4 regions of the Lactiplantibacillus sp. B652 genome follow, and region 2 is predicted to be linked to each of the others. Evidence: predicted binding sites of a transcription regulator. Region 2 holds the regulator's gene; each other region holds the start of a gene.
What was found. The regulator NrdR, encoded in region 2, represses ribonucleotide reductase genes. The targets are predictions, from matches to a motif close to ACACNATATATNGTGT.
Positions count from the first base shown of each region.

Region 1: a site for NrdR is predicted at 1,796-1,811, ahead of MZO40_RS04580 (deoxynucleoside kinase). Genes of this name have one in related genera too.
Region 3: a site for NrdR is predicted at 1,735-1,750, ahead of nrdD (anaerobic ribonucleoside-triphosphate reductase). Genes of this name have one in related genera too.
Region 4: a site for NrdR is predicted at 1,382-1,397, ahead of pnuC (nicotinamide riboside transporter PnuC). Genes of this name have one in related genera too.

Region 1 is NZ_JAMSKY010000002.1:419,461-422,676, reverse strand. Features, by position in the region: gene MZO40_RS04590 (ABC transporter substrate-binding protein) at 1-286, shown strand, start outside; gene MZO40_RS04585 (glycerophosphodiester phosphodiesterase family protein) at 307-993, shown strand; gene MZO40_RS04580 (deoxynucleoside kinase) at 1,124-1,771, opposite strand; gene mscL (large-conductance mechanosensitive channel protein MscL) at 1,876-2,259, opposite strand; gene MZO40_RS04570 (YhgE/Pip domain-containing protein) at 2,683-3,216, opposite strand, start outside.
Region 2 is NZ_JAMSKY010000002.1:244,627-247,842, reverse strand. Features, by position in the region: gene mutM (DNA-formamidopyrimidine glycosylase) at 1-693, shown strand, start outside; gene coaE (dephospho-CoA kinase) at 703-1,296, shown strand; gene nrdR (transcriptional regulator NrdR) at 1,336-1,851, shown strand; gene MZO40_RS03885 (replication initiation and membrane attachment family protein) at 1,873-3,216, shown strand, end outside.
Region 3 is NZ_JAMSKY010000006.1:172,589-175,804, forward strand. Features, by position in the region: gene MZO40_RS09290 (FAD:protein FMN transferase) at 1-297, opposite strand, end outside; gene MZO40_RS09295 (peptide deformylase) at 344-754, opposite strand; gene MZO40_RS09300 (hypothetical protein) at 883-1,356, opposite strand; gene nrdD (anaerobic ribonucleoside-triphosphate reductase) at 1,816-3,216, shown strand, end outside.
Region 4 is NZ_JAMSKY010000001.1:279,467-282,682, reverse strand. Features, by position in the region: gene map (type I methionyl aminopeptidase) at 338-1,129, opposite strand; gene pnuC (nicotinamide riboside transporter PnuC) at 1,491-2,279, shown strand; gene MZO40_RS01185 (hypothetical protein) at 2,582-3,216, opposite strand, start outside.

The DNA of each region.
Region 1 (3,216 bases), 170 kb from region 2:
CGGCTACTTAGCTGTTAATAAGGATGCTAAGGATGAACCAACACTGAAGAAGCTCTTCAAGAAGTCACCAGTGCTGGAAGTCTCTGGGAATCAAATGGCTCGCACCAAGCCTAATAATACCAACTCAGGTGTCTTCGTGGACGGATGGGTGCCTGCCCGGACTGCCATTCAAAATGCGATGCAACAAATTTTTGCGGGTCAAGATATTCGTAAATCTTTGCAAACAGCTGAAAATACCTACAATCAAGTGTTAGAATCAAATAACCGTGCAAACGGTCGTCATTAATCGAAAAGAGTTGAAACCACGTGCCAAATATGTCATTAATTTACGGTCATCGCGGCGTGCCCGTGAAGTTTCCAGAAAATTCCTTAGCGGGCTTCGCCTACGCCATTAACCATCATATCGACGGACTCGAATTTGATGTGCATCTGACCAAGGACATGGTGCCCGTCATCATGCACGATGAACGCATCGATCGAACCACGGATGGTGAGGGTGCCATTGCCGATATGACTTTCAAACAGTTACGTTACTTCAAGCTGGCTAACGGAGAACCCGTGCCATCACTGCAAGAGTTTTTGAGTCTCGTCAGTGGTGAGCCGGTACACTTAAACCTAGAGTTCAAGACCGACCGCCACTTCTATCCTGGCATCGAACGGATCGTACTGCGGATGATCAAACAGACAGATTTAGTCTATCCGGTCGTCTTTTCGTCCTTCAATTTGAAGAGCTTGAAGCGCGCCTATGCCATTGATGCCAGTCAAAAGTACGCTTTTTTGACCTCTGCACATTTGGGTAATCCAGATGAATTTGCCACCCATGAACATTTGGAAGGGGTGCATCTCGAGCATTTCCAACCGGTGAAAGAAGTTGCAGAACGCGTGTGGACCGTTGATGAGCCGGCAGTCATGCAACAATTGTTTGCAGCAGCCGTTAACGCGGTCATTACGAATAATTTTGAGTTGGCGCAGCAAGTACGAGCGGCCATGTAAGCGCAGCTCGAAGCGCGACACGTTAGTTCAAACGAACTTACTAATTATTGATAGTTGTGATTAATTGTCAGCATAAGAAAAGGAGTGGATTTCCATGGCGGAAATCCACTCCTTTTTATCGTTAGAATGTTTAAACACTGGCTGGGTTGCGAATCTTACCCAATTCAGCATCGATTTGTGCGAGTACGGCTTGTTGATTTTCAGGTTTCTCTAAGTCGTATTGTTGTAAGTCGATCTTCATCTTAGGACTCGCATCATATTCGTCATACCACTTGCGGTAGGCGGTCCACATCTTGTAGTAATATGATTCAAGTTCAGGATTGTTATCGAATTGTTCGTAGTCACGACCCCGCTTCTTGATCCGGTAGAGGATCGTATCGAAGTCGGTTTCGGAGTAGACCATCAAGTCCGGCGCCTTTTTAGGGAGCTCGGTTAATTCGGTCATCATATTGTCTAATAGTTGCAAGTAAACTTTCAGTTCAGTGTCAGAAATATTACCCTCAGCGTTGTTTTCTTTGGTAAAGAGGGCATCTTCGTAGATGGAGCGGTCGAGAACGTTGTTATCATCGGCCAATGCCTTCTTGATCATTGCAAAGCGCTTGTTGAGGAAATAGATTTGTAATAGGAACCCGTAATTCTTTGGATCCGAATAGTAAAGTGGCAGTACTGGGTTGTCGCCAACCGGTTCGTAAAATGCCTTCGTTCCAAGGTGATCGGCAATCAGCCCCGTTAACGTGGTTTTGCCGACCCCAATCATTCCTGCTGTTATTATCACCATGATAGCCCCTCTTTATAAAAAATTGCACAATATATTGTATCTCAAAAAAAGTTGGAATACCATATAGACTTTTAATGAAAAATTTGCTTCGGTGCTATTTTGGGCTATTTTTTGGCTTGTTCCTTCAATAAATCACGGATTTCTTCCAAGTATTGCGCGGAAAGATCGACTTCTTCTTCATCCTCAGTTTCTTCCGGTTCATTTTTAACGACTTTATTAATAATTTTCACCAGAATGAACACAACGATGGCGACGATGAAGAAATTAATGATGGCATTCAAAAATGACCCATACTTGAAGGTGGCATCACCGATACTGACTTTTAAGTTGGATAAATCGATACGACCTAGGAAAATCCCAATCAACGGATTGATCAAGTTATCGGTTAACGATTTGACGATGGCGGTAAACGCAGACCCGATAATGACCCCAACGGCCAAGTCAATCACGTTCCCACGAGCAATAAATTCCTTAAATTCTTTAATCATGTGACGAGCGCTCCTTTTTTGTTTAGCTGATAACAGTATAGCCAAAATCAAACGTTGACTCAATTGATATACGAGATGAATTTCGGGGCAATTGGTGGTTAACCACAGCATACGCGGTCGAATTTTGCCCGTACTAACGATTTGTTTCGTTTGGATAGTGACCTAATCTGGTGGGCGCTGTGCTTGAGGCGGGGGTTGGGGTGGGGAGCACAGCTGCACGTTATCGGTGGCTAGTGACTAGGATTCAAGACTTCGGGAACATGGCACGACAAGCTCGAATCAACCCCAGTATATCGGTTAGTCGCGAAAAGCGTTCAGTTACTGACAAAATCGATACAAAAAACGCCCCAACACAAGTGTGCTGAGGCGTTATTAGACTGGTGGTCAATATTAAGCGGTGCACTGACCAATCATCATATCCAGTTAGTGTACGTCGGGTTCATCACTTGCTTTAGCTCGCAGCCGACGCTGAATGTGCGTGGCTAGTTTACTCTGCGTCGCTTTGAGGGCAGCCGGGTCGTCGAAATCAATTTGTGCGAGCCGTGGGTAACGACGCAGGAAGAACAGCCCAGTAAAAGCAACGAATAGCGTGAGAAACAGTGTCAGGATGCCCAGCTCACCAAGCGCGGAATTGCCAGTCATTAAGGTTTGTCGTAATCCGTTAACGCTGTAGCTCATCGGTAACCACGGGTGAATCATCTGGAAAAAGCGGCCGGATAGTTGAATCGGGTAAGTGCCGGCTGAACCGCCGAGCTGCAGGACCAGCAAGACCATGCTGAAGAAGGCACCGGCCTTACCGAAGACGAGGTTCAGCCAGGCGACGATCGTCATGAATAGGAGTGCCGTCAGAATCAGCACCAACCAGGTGGCGAACGGATGAATCGGTGTGAGCGCATCGATGCGCATCATTAACCCAAGCATAATGGTGCTTTCCATCAGTGAAAAGACCAGCACTAG
Region 2 (3,216 bases):
CTGATTAACCAGACGATTCAAACCATCGACCGGCGTGGCAAATATTTATTGTTCCGATTTAGTAACGGTTTAACGATGGTGTCACACCTACGCATGGAAGGTAAGTACAACGTCGTTCCGCGTGGTGAAGCGCGCGACAAGCATACGCACGTCGTTTTTCATTTAACGGACGACCGGGACTTGCTGTATAACGATACCCGTAAATTTGGGCGGATGACGTTGGTGCCGACTGGTGAGGAGCTGTCGGTGGCTGGGCTACGCACGATTGGGCCGGAGCCGGTCGCTGACCAACTGACCTTGGCTTATCTGACTGCGACGCTTGAACATTCCAAGAAAATGATCAAGCCGCTCTTACTGGACCAGAGTAAGATTGCGGGCATCGGCAATATTTATGCGGATGAAACGTTGTGGATGAGCAAGATTCATCCGATGCGGCCAGCTAATTCGCTGACAGCCGATGAAATTGCAACGTTGCGCGACAATATTATTACCGAAATGGCATTAGCCATCAAAGGACACGGAACGACGGTACACTCGTTCTCAACGGCGTTTGGTGAGGCCGGTCAATTTCAGAATCACCTGCATGTCTATGGTCGTGAAGGCGAACCTTGTGAGCGGTGTGGCACGATGATTGAGAAGATCAAGGTCGCGCAGCGTGGGACACATTTCTGTCCCCTTGAACAACGATTGTAGGTGATCACCGTGACGAAATTAATCGGGTTGACCGGTGGAATTGCGACTGGAAAATCAACCGTTTCTAAGTTATTAGCGCAGTATTTACCTATCGTGGATGCTGACAAAATCGCCTGGGCGGTCGAAGGACCAGGACAACCCACGACGCAGAAAATCGCAGCTAAGTTTGGGCCGGACGCATTATTGGCGGATGGTTCACTCAATCGCCCATGGCTTGGTCAGTTAGTTTTTAATGATTCGGCCGCCTTGCAGGATTTGACGGCCATCACCAGTTTGCCGATTCAATATGCGATGTTTGAAGCCATCGTTGCGGCAGGCCAGTCGAATCCAACGGCGATTATTCTAGACGTGCCGTTACTCTATGAGAGTGGCTGGCAGAATATCTGTGACCAGGTTGTCGTCGTGACTGCACCACCGGCCATCGTACTAAAACGCTTGATGGCGCGCAACCAGCTGTCAAAGCAAGCGGCCCAGGCACGAATTGCGAGTCAGCTGCCATTGGCGCAAAAGGCCGCGTGGGCGGACGTGGTGATTGATAACGGTTCAACCGTTGATAAAACTGAAGCCGCCGTGTTAAAATGGCTAGAAACTATGACTGTTTAATAAAAATAATTGTGACTTGTTACAAGGGGTGTGAAAGCTATGCAATGTCCACATTGTCATCATAATGGCTCCCGTGTGGTTGACAGTCGACCGACTGATGACGGTCGCGTCATCCGGCGTCGGCGGGAATGCGAAAACTGTGGTTTCCGATTTACGACGTTTGAACGGGTCGAAGCGACCCCGTTATTAGTGATCAAGAAAAATGGTGCCCGTGAAGAATTCAATCGTGAGAAGGTCTTACGAGGGATTATTCGCTCCGCCGAAAAACGCCCAGTCAGCATGGAAACCATGACTGGGGTCGTTGATGATGTTGAAAATAAAGTCCGGTCGCTGGGTGAAAATGAAATTTCTAGCCAAGTGATCGGTGAGTACGTGATGGAACAACTCGCGGATATTGATGAAATTTCTTATATTCGCTTCGCTAGTGTTTATCGCCAATTCAAGGATATGCACGTCTTCTTGAACGAACTCCAAGATATGATGGAACGTGACAAGGTCAAGTTGGCGAAACCGTCAGCGAAGACCGAGCACGCGCCAAAACGTAAAAAAGATTAGGTCAAAAGAATGGTGAACAAGATGCCAAATGAAGAACCATTGACGCCCAAATCAGGACTGGTGGTCCCACAAGCCCCAGCGTTGAGCGCCGCCCAGCAAGCGGTTTTAGCGGAGCTGTATTTACCGTTGATCGGGCCACTGGCATATAGTTTGTATGCCGCGCTGCGAAGCTTACAAAGCAGTGAAAACGAACTGAGTAATCGTCGTAGTCATGCGGAATTGCTAGGAATTTTGAACGCCGATTTACCGACCGTATTGGCAGCACGTCGTAAACTAGAGGCGACGGGGCTGTTACGGAGTTATTACCAACAAGATGAGCTCGGCACTTTGTATATTTATCGCTTGCAGGCACCGCAACTAGCCTTACAATTCTTTGCGGATGACCTGTTGAGCGTTTTATTACTCGATACCGTGGGTGAATTACGCTACCAACAGTTGGCTAGTGATTTTGCCACGCAACCGGTGGATCTGACGGCGGCAAAGGACGTGACGGCTAATATCCTCGAGGTATTTCATATTGATGGTCATAAAGTCACGACCACGCCACGCCCTGTCCAGCAGGTGCGGGCACAGCTGGCTGCCAATGAGCCAGCTGAAGATCAATCACCAGTACTCAGTGATGATGACTTCGATTGGCAATTATTAGGTCAAATCTTGAAGCAAAATTACGTTGACTTGAAACAAGTGGCTAGTTCGCGCCAACTTATCGTTACGGAAAGTCGGGTTTATGGCATCAGTGAGATCGAGATGGCCAAGCTGATCAGTGAAGTTGCCAGTTTGACGACTGGACAATTTGACGAGAACCAGTTGAAACTGTTGATCGCACGCCGGTATGAGCGGCCAACCACGCCAACTCGGACGACGACAAATGAAGCAACGACCGATCAGTCGACTAAACCAACCACTACGGCGGCCAATTCTAGTAAGGCAACCCGGCAGCCAGCTTCAACGGCACAACTTTCTAAGGCGGAACAGCAACTGGTCGATGTTGCGAAGCAGGCCGCGCCGTACGATTTTTTGGCGGCGGTGAAGGCAGAAAAGCACGGCTTTGTGACAAGTGGTGAAAATCGGCTGGTCCATGACTTGATCAGTAGGGGCGTGTTACCGAATTCGGTCATCAACATCGTCATTTATTACTTGCTCCAAAACCGGGAGTTGGCTGCGCTCAATCGAAGTTTGATAGAAACGGTCGCCAATGACTGGCAACAACATGGCGTCAACACGCCAGAAGCGGCGTTGGCCTACTTGAAGCAACGTCAGCGGCCGAAGACCTCGACACCGCGGCGTAAGTCGAATGCCCGGCCAACCCGCAAAGAAGTGATGCCGAAGTGGGCCCAGAAACAACAGGCCGGCGAAGCTCAGCCG
Region 3 (3,216 bases), on a different contig from region 2:
GTGTTGGCGGCTAAGTTCGACGGCTTGGTGGACGAGGCTGTAAGTCGCCGCGCTGACTTGAACCGGATGCTGACCGGCGGCATGGTTGATCGCCATGACTTCAGAAGCGGTGCGATTAACGGTGAGCCGGTCCTCATACTGGTCAATCAATTGGCAGGCGGCGGTCAAATAACGGTCGCTATCACTGCCGAACAAAGTCAGGTCAATATCAGTTCCGAGTGCGTGGTGCGCTTGATGGCGCCGCTGTTGTGCAAATGCTGGAATCGCGGGGTCGTCGTTATAAGTTAAAGTGGTCATAATACCAGTCCTATCTCTGAAATGCCAGCTTGTTCAGTAAGCTGAACTAAATTAGTTTTCCCGCTAGGTGGTCCAATTCGTGCTGAATGATTTGAGCAGTGAAGTCGTTGAACCGTTGTTGTTGGGGCTTGAAATGTTGATCTTTATATTTCACGGTAATCTGATGATAACGTTGCGTGGACCGTTCGCCTGGTAACGATAAGCAGCCTTCAGTTGTCTCGTAAGCACCATGGTGGTCAATAATTTTAGGATTGATCATTGCAATCGCAAATGGGCCGAGTTGGACAACGATAATCTGTTTGTTGACGCCAATCATGTTGGCGGCCATGCCGACGCAGTTATCCGTGTGCGCGGCCAGTGTTTCCAGTAAGTCGGTGACGACCGGTGCGTCGGCCGGGGTGGCAATCGTCGCGGGGACACTTAATGCGGCAGGATCGTGAACAATGGGTCGAATCATATCAGTTCCTCCATATCGTGGGTTTATTAGTTCAATTATAGGGAGCGGTTCACCGAGAAGCAAGCCGTTCGCAGGTGTGAGCTCAAAACACCCCACGCAGACAGAATCGCGTGGGGTGTACTAAGTCCTTAATTATTAACTTTAAAAGTTGGCGTGAGGCTGCTGGTCTTTAAGGCCTGAGTCGTCGTGGTTGGTATCTTACTCCGGTTCGGTCGCCAGTTCGGGTCTTTGACCAAGGTTGTCGCCGTTCCCTGATAATCGAGCGTCATACTGTTGGCATTATTGAGTGTTAGCACGGCGGTCGCCTGCTTGATTTTTACAGTCAGCTGCGTCTCATCCAGCTTGAAATCAGTATGGTTGCGCGCAGGTGATTTACCGGCTTGAAACAAGCCAAGCTGGTGTTCGGTATTCAGATATAGGCTCGTTGCGGGATCTTTGCTCACCCAGCGTCCTAAAAAGTCGCGGGACGTGACGGATTGCACGGCATGGACTGTTGACGTTGTTGGTTGAACCGGCTTAGCGGTAGGTGATGTCTTTGATTGGCACCCGGCGAGTAGACCGCTAAGCAGTAATCCCACAATTATGCCTCTAATTTTTTGCATAATTATTCTCTCCTCCAAATGCCCATTTTCCCCTGTAGGGCTTATTCACCATTATAGCGAATATGTCATCTTATTTAAACTAAATTGTCATACTCATCGTGAAATAATTAATTTTAAGCGATTTGATTGTATTGTGCTTAATTGGCGGCGAATGATCTCGACCGTTTTTGGTCATGAAAAAACGTGAAAGCCACTAAGACGGGCGTTCGATTGAAGGTTAAGAATATTGACTAAATATTCATAATGAAAGTGTAAACTGATACAGAAAATAATTTTAAAATATTCCAAAACTACGCCAATTCGATGGCTAGTGAGTCTTGCTGTACGCAACTGTATTTATCAGGCAATTTGAGCGATAGGCATTTTTAATAAAATGAGCTACTATATATAGTATTGATTCAAACGGAACGTACCATCAATTGTATGGACTTGATGACTTTGAAAAGTGGGGAATATAAGATGCTGACAACGACAACTAAGGATATTTTAGACGAATTACGGCCACTACCGGTCACGAAACGGGGCGGAGCACAAACCAAGTTTCACCCCTATAAATTAGACTTTGTCTTACACCAGTTATTAACGACTGAGGATGAGGTGCGCGTCGTTAAGCAAGCCCTAGTCGCTTATTATCGGGATGCGGACGGCATTGACACCCGGGAACTCCGAACGACACTGATGCAGATCTTGAATGCTCAGGGCTTGACTCAAGCGGCCCAAGCTTATCAAGACTACTTTGATGCTGAACAAGAACGCTTTGCGGCGGCAACGAATGTGCAGGGACGGATTGAAAAATTATTCGAACGCGATGCCAGCGTTGTGCATGAAAATGCAAATAAAGATAGTACGGTTTTTAATACCCAACGTGATTTGGAAGCCGGCGCTGCTAGTCGGGCACTAGGTCTGAAGATGTTGCCAGATCTAGTCGCTAAGGCCCATTTACGTGGTGATATTCACTGGCATGACCTCGATTATTCACCGGTCACGCCTGAAACGAACTGCTGTCTGATTGACTTTGACGGCATGTTCAAGAACGGCTATAAGATTGGTAATGCGGAAGTTGCCTCGCCACGGTCGATTCAAACCGCTACAGCCCAGATGGCCCAGATTATTGCCAACGTTGCGTCGCTGCAATACGGTGGTTGTTCTGCCAACCGGGTCGACCAGTTGTTAGCCCCCTATGCGGCCATTAATTATCAAAAACACTTGGCGGATGCTGAAAAGTGGGTCGCTGAAGACCAGCGCGAAGCCTATGCTAAGGCCAAGACGAAAAAGGATATCTACGATGCAATGCAGGCCTTGGAATATGAAATCAATACATTATATTCATCACAAGGGCAGACGCCGTTTACGACCGTTAACTTTGGTTTAGGGACGAGCTGGATCGAACGCGAGATTCAAAAGGCGATTCTCCAGATTCGAATCAAGGGTCTCGGTAAGGAACATCGGACCGCAATCTTTCCCAAATTAATCTTTACGATGAAGCGCGGCCTGAATCTCAGTCCCAACGACCCGAATTATGATATTAAGGAACTGGCCATCGAATGTTCGACGAAGCGGATGTATCCAGATTTGTTGATGTATGACAAAATCAAGGAATTGACTGGGAGCTTCAAGACACCGATGGGCTGCCGTTCCTTCTTGCAAGGCTGGCGTGACGAGAACGGGGTGGAAGTCAACTCTGGTCGGATGAACTTGGGCGTGGTAACGGTCAACTTGCCACGCATCGCACTCGCTGCTCATGGAGATCAACAGCTGTTCTGGGAGATTTTTGAAGAGCGGATGCAGACTTGTCATGAAGCGCTAGCTTACCGAATCGAACGGACGAAGCAGGCTAAGCCGGAAAACGCACCGTTACTG
Region 4 (3,216 bases), on a different contig from region 2:
CGCGATTTAAAAAAGTTAAAACACGAATATGGAAGTTTAGCTGTCATTAGGAACCAGCAACTAATCCAACAAAAAGTTGAGTCCGCACATGTCTGCCTTTCGAATACCATCCCAGGCTGGAAGCCGGAATAAGACGCAGCTATCACAGAAAGTTTACGCTAGCTCGCACCGTTTCCAGCGGTCCTCAGCTGGCAGCTCTTGAACTTAGAAAATAACATGAGTTAATCATGATTCATGCCAAATTACTTAGGACAATGCGTAAATCTAGCCAAAAACCGCCTGAACAAGTTCAAGGTCGCTTGTTCAGGCGGTTAGTCGTTATCTAATAAAGTGATGATTATTTATGCCATAAATACTTAGCGTCGAAGTCGGTATCGAATGAAGATAAGATCTTAGGACCGTCATCCGTGACAACCAAGGTGTGTTCGTATTGGCAACTCAAGCTGCCGTCTAACGTCCGAACGGTCCAGCCATCATCGGCAGTTTCGCCAGAGCGCCAGTCGCCAATGTTGACCATGGGTTCGATCGTTATGGTCATGCCGGCTTTCAAGCGGGTACCGTGACCTGCTTCGCCATAGTGAGGAACGTCGGGCTTTTCGTGCATCGTCGGTCCAATGCCGTGGCCGATGTATTCGCGAACGACACCGTAGCCCATTTCGTTTTCAGCGTAGTTTTGAATTGCCCAACCAATATCACCGATACGGTTGCCAACAACGGCTTGGTCGATGCCCAGGTATAGCGCTTTGTGGGTCACTTCCATTAATTTCTTAACTTCTGGTGCAGGGGTCCCGGCAACGAAGGCGTGGCAAGAGTCACTGAGGTAACCGTGGTAGTTAATAACCGTATCGACCTTTAGTAAGTCACCGTCCTTAACTAAGATGTCCTTACTTGGGCAGCCGTGGCAAATCATGTCGTTGACGCTGACACAAGTTGAGTATTTGTAGCCTTCAAAGTTAAGTTCACCAGGGGTCGCATCGTGCGCGGTGATGTATTCGTAAGCAAAGTGATCGACATCCCAAGTCGTGATACCTGGTTTGATGTAATCTTCAAGGGCGTGGAACAAGCCCACCATAATGTCGCCGGCAGCTTGCATCCCTTGGATTTCACGATCTGATTTAAGCGTAATCATGAGGTTCCTCCAAAAAATTAATTATATTGTAAAGCTAAAAGATTGTTCTCCTCCAGTATACTGCAAGCGAGGTGGTCCGACAAAAGCCATTGTCTGCACTTGCTAATGATAGCGTTTCCGGTAACTTAACGCTAAAAAAAACGAAAAAAATTGCCACGCCAAAAAAGCCAAATTGGCGGGACGGAAACGGATTGGTTGTGAACAATCTAATATAAAAATGGAATTTTTCTCTTTTCATCGGCTGAGATAATGATACAATATATTGTGTTGTTTCGAACGGAAACACTACATGTAGTAGTGTGACGTGACTGGTTGGCCAACTAGACACCTACAACCGCATATGATGAACGGAAAGAGGAGCATGATTTTGAGTAATTATTTTAAATTCTTATCACACCAACTGAAGGGTTGGCCACAACAGAACTACTACTTATTCTATTTTAGCTTAGGGTGTCAAGTGATGACTTTGGTCAGTGCCCCAATCACAGCATTGTCTATTCTAACATTTATTGGGACAACTTTGGGTGTTCTTTGCGTGTTAGCCATTAACGCCGCCAAATCAGTCAATGGATTATTGGGTGTTATTTCAGCAGCTTGCTTCATCGTGGTTGGTTTTTCAGCCAAAAACTACTTAAGTATCGGCGAACAATTAGCCTACGTTGTGACGCTCGATATCCCAGTGTTACTGAGTGCTAACTGGAACGTGAACATGGTGTCCAAGATTCGGAAGTTCACCGGTAAGACTTGGGTCGTCGCAATCGCTGCAACCCTCGTCGTTTACGCCATCTCTGGTTACCTCATTGGCGCGTTGACTGATGATCCGCGCCCGTGGGTCGATGCCATCAGTTTCGCCATTTGTTTGACGGCAGGGGTCATCTGCTTCCTCCGTTACAACAACCAGTACTTCTGGTGGATTGCTTCTGGGCTAGCTCAGATGGTACTCTGGTTCATTTCGTTCCGTCAAGGTTCCGCAACGTTGGCGATGTTTATCAACAGTTCAATTTATTTGATCAACGATATCTTAGCCTTCACGGTCTCACCTTGGTACAACAAGCATGAACGGGCTCGTTTGATGGCCGAAGAACAAGCGGCTAGTGATGCTGCTAGTGTAGACGCGACTCATAATCAAGCGTTCGAATTAAATCATTAATTAGGTAAGTGTGAAGCATGACTGGCTAGGCTGGTCGTGCTTTTTTCGTCGCACAAAATCGGATATTACCGTGAATCGCATTTTATTTCGCACCTCGAATAGCGCACAGTTTGAATTCAAACGACTAGCGGTCGAAAGCTGGTTACGTTCCGTTGCTGTAAAATAAACGCTTTAATCAATTTAAAAGTCCTCCAAATTTACACAGACAAAAACGCCTCCCAGTGGCGGCAAGTGTCAGATTATGACTAGTCGTTGCTGGGAGACATTCATTTTCAAATTGAGTGATTTATTGTAAGTAGGCACTATTTGCTTGCAGCTAGTTGACGGGCCTGAATCAAGCTGTTTACCCAGCGACCTAGTGGCGTTTTGAAGAGCAGAATCAGGAGAAACACAATCAGCCAAGCAGTATAACCAATGATTTTACTTATCTTGGTCAGAATGCTTGAACTGTATCGAATTGTGAGCACATTTCGTCCTCGATGCTGGTGGACGTTGATATTGCCGACCCAGTGGCGTGTGAGTCGCGTTGTCGATAAGGGTTGACCATTCAGTGTTAGGATCGACCGCTGATAAGCAACGACGGGAACAGCTCGTGACCTAGCCGTCTTAGCGTGCCAAGTTAATTGAATACCCCCTCGAACGGCGCGGTAGCGGAAGTTGTGCTGCTGTTCAGAGAAGTTCTGGCGATATTCGCGATAGACGACTTTGTAAGTTTCAGGGTCAGTCGAGATTTTTTTGGAAACGGGCACATAATCCGGAACTGTACGATCGGCTGCCTTAATTAGCTGCCCAAGGTTCCGGGTATGGAATGCCGGTTGTAACTTAGCGATGGTCTGCAGCTTAGTGTGGACATTTTGAGGGTACGTTTGGATGCCTTGAGCGAATGATGTGTCAGGTTTCATGTTCGTGTGAACGCTCCGAGCGACATTTTGCGTAC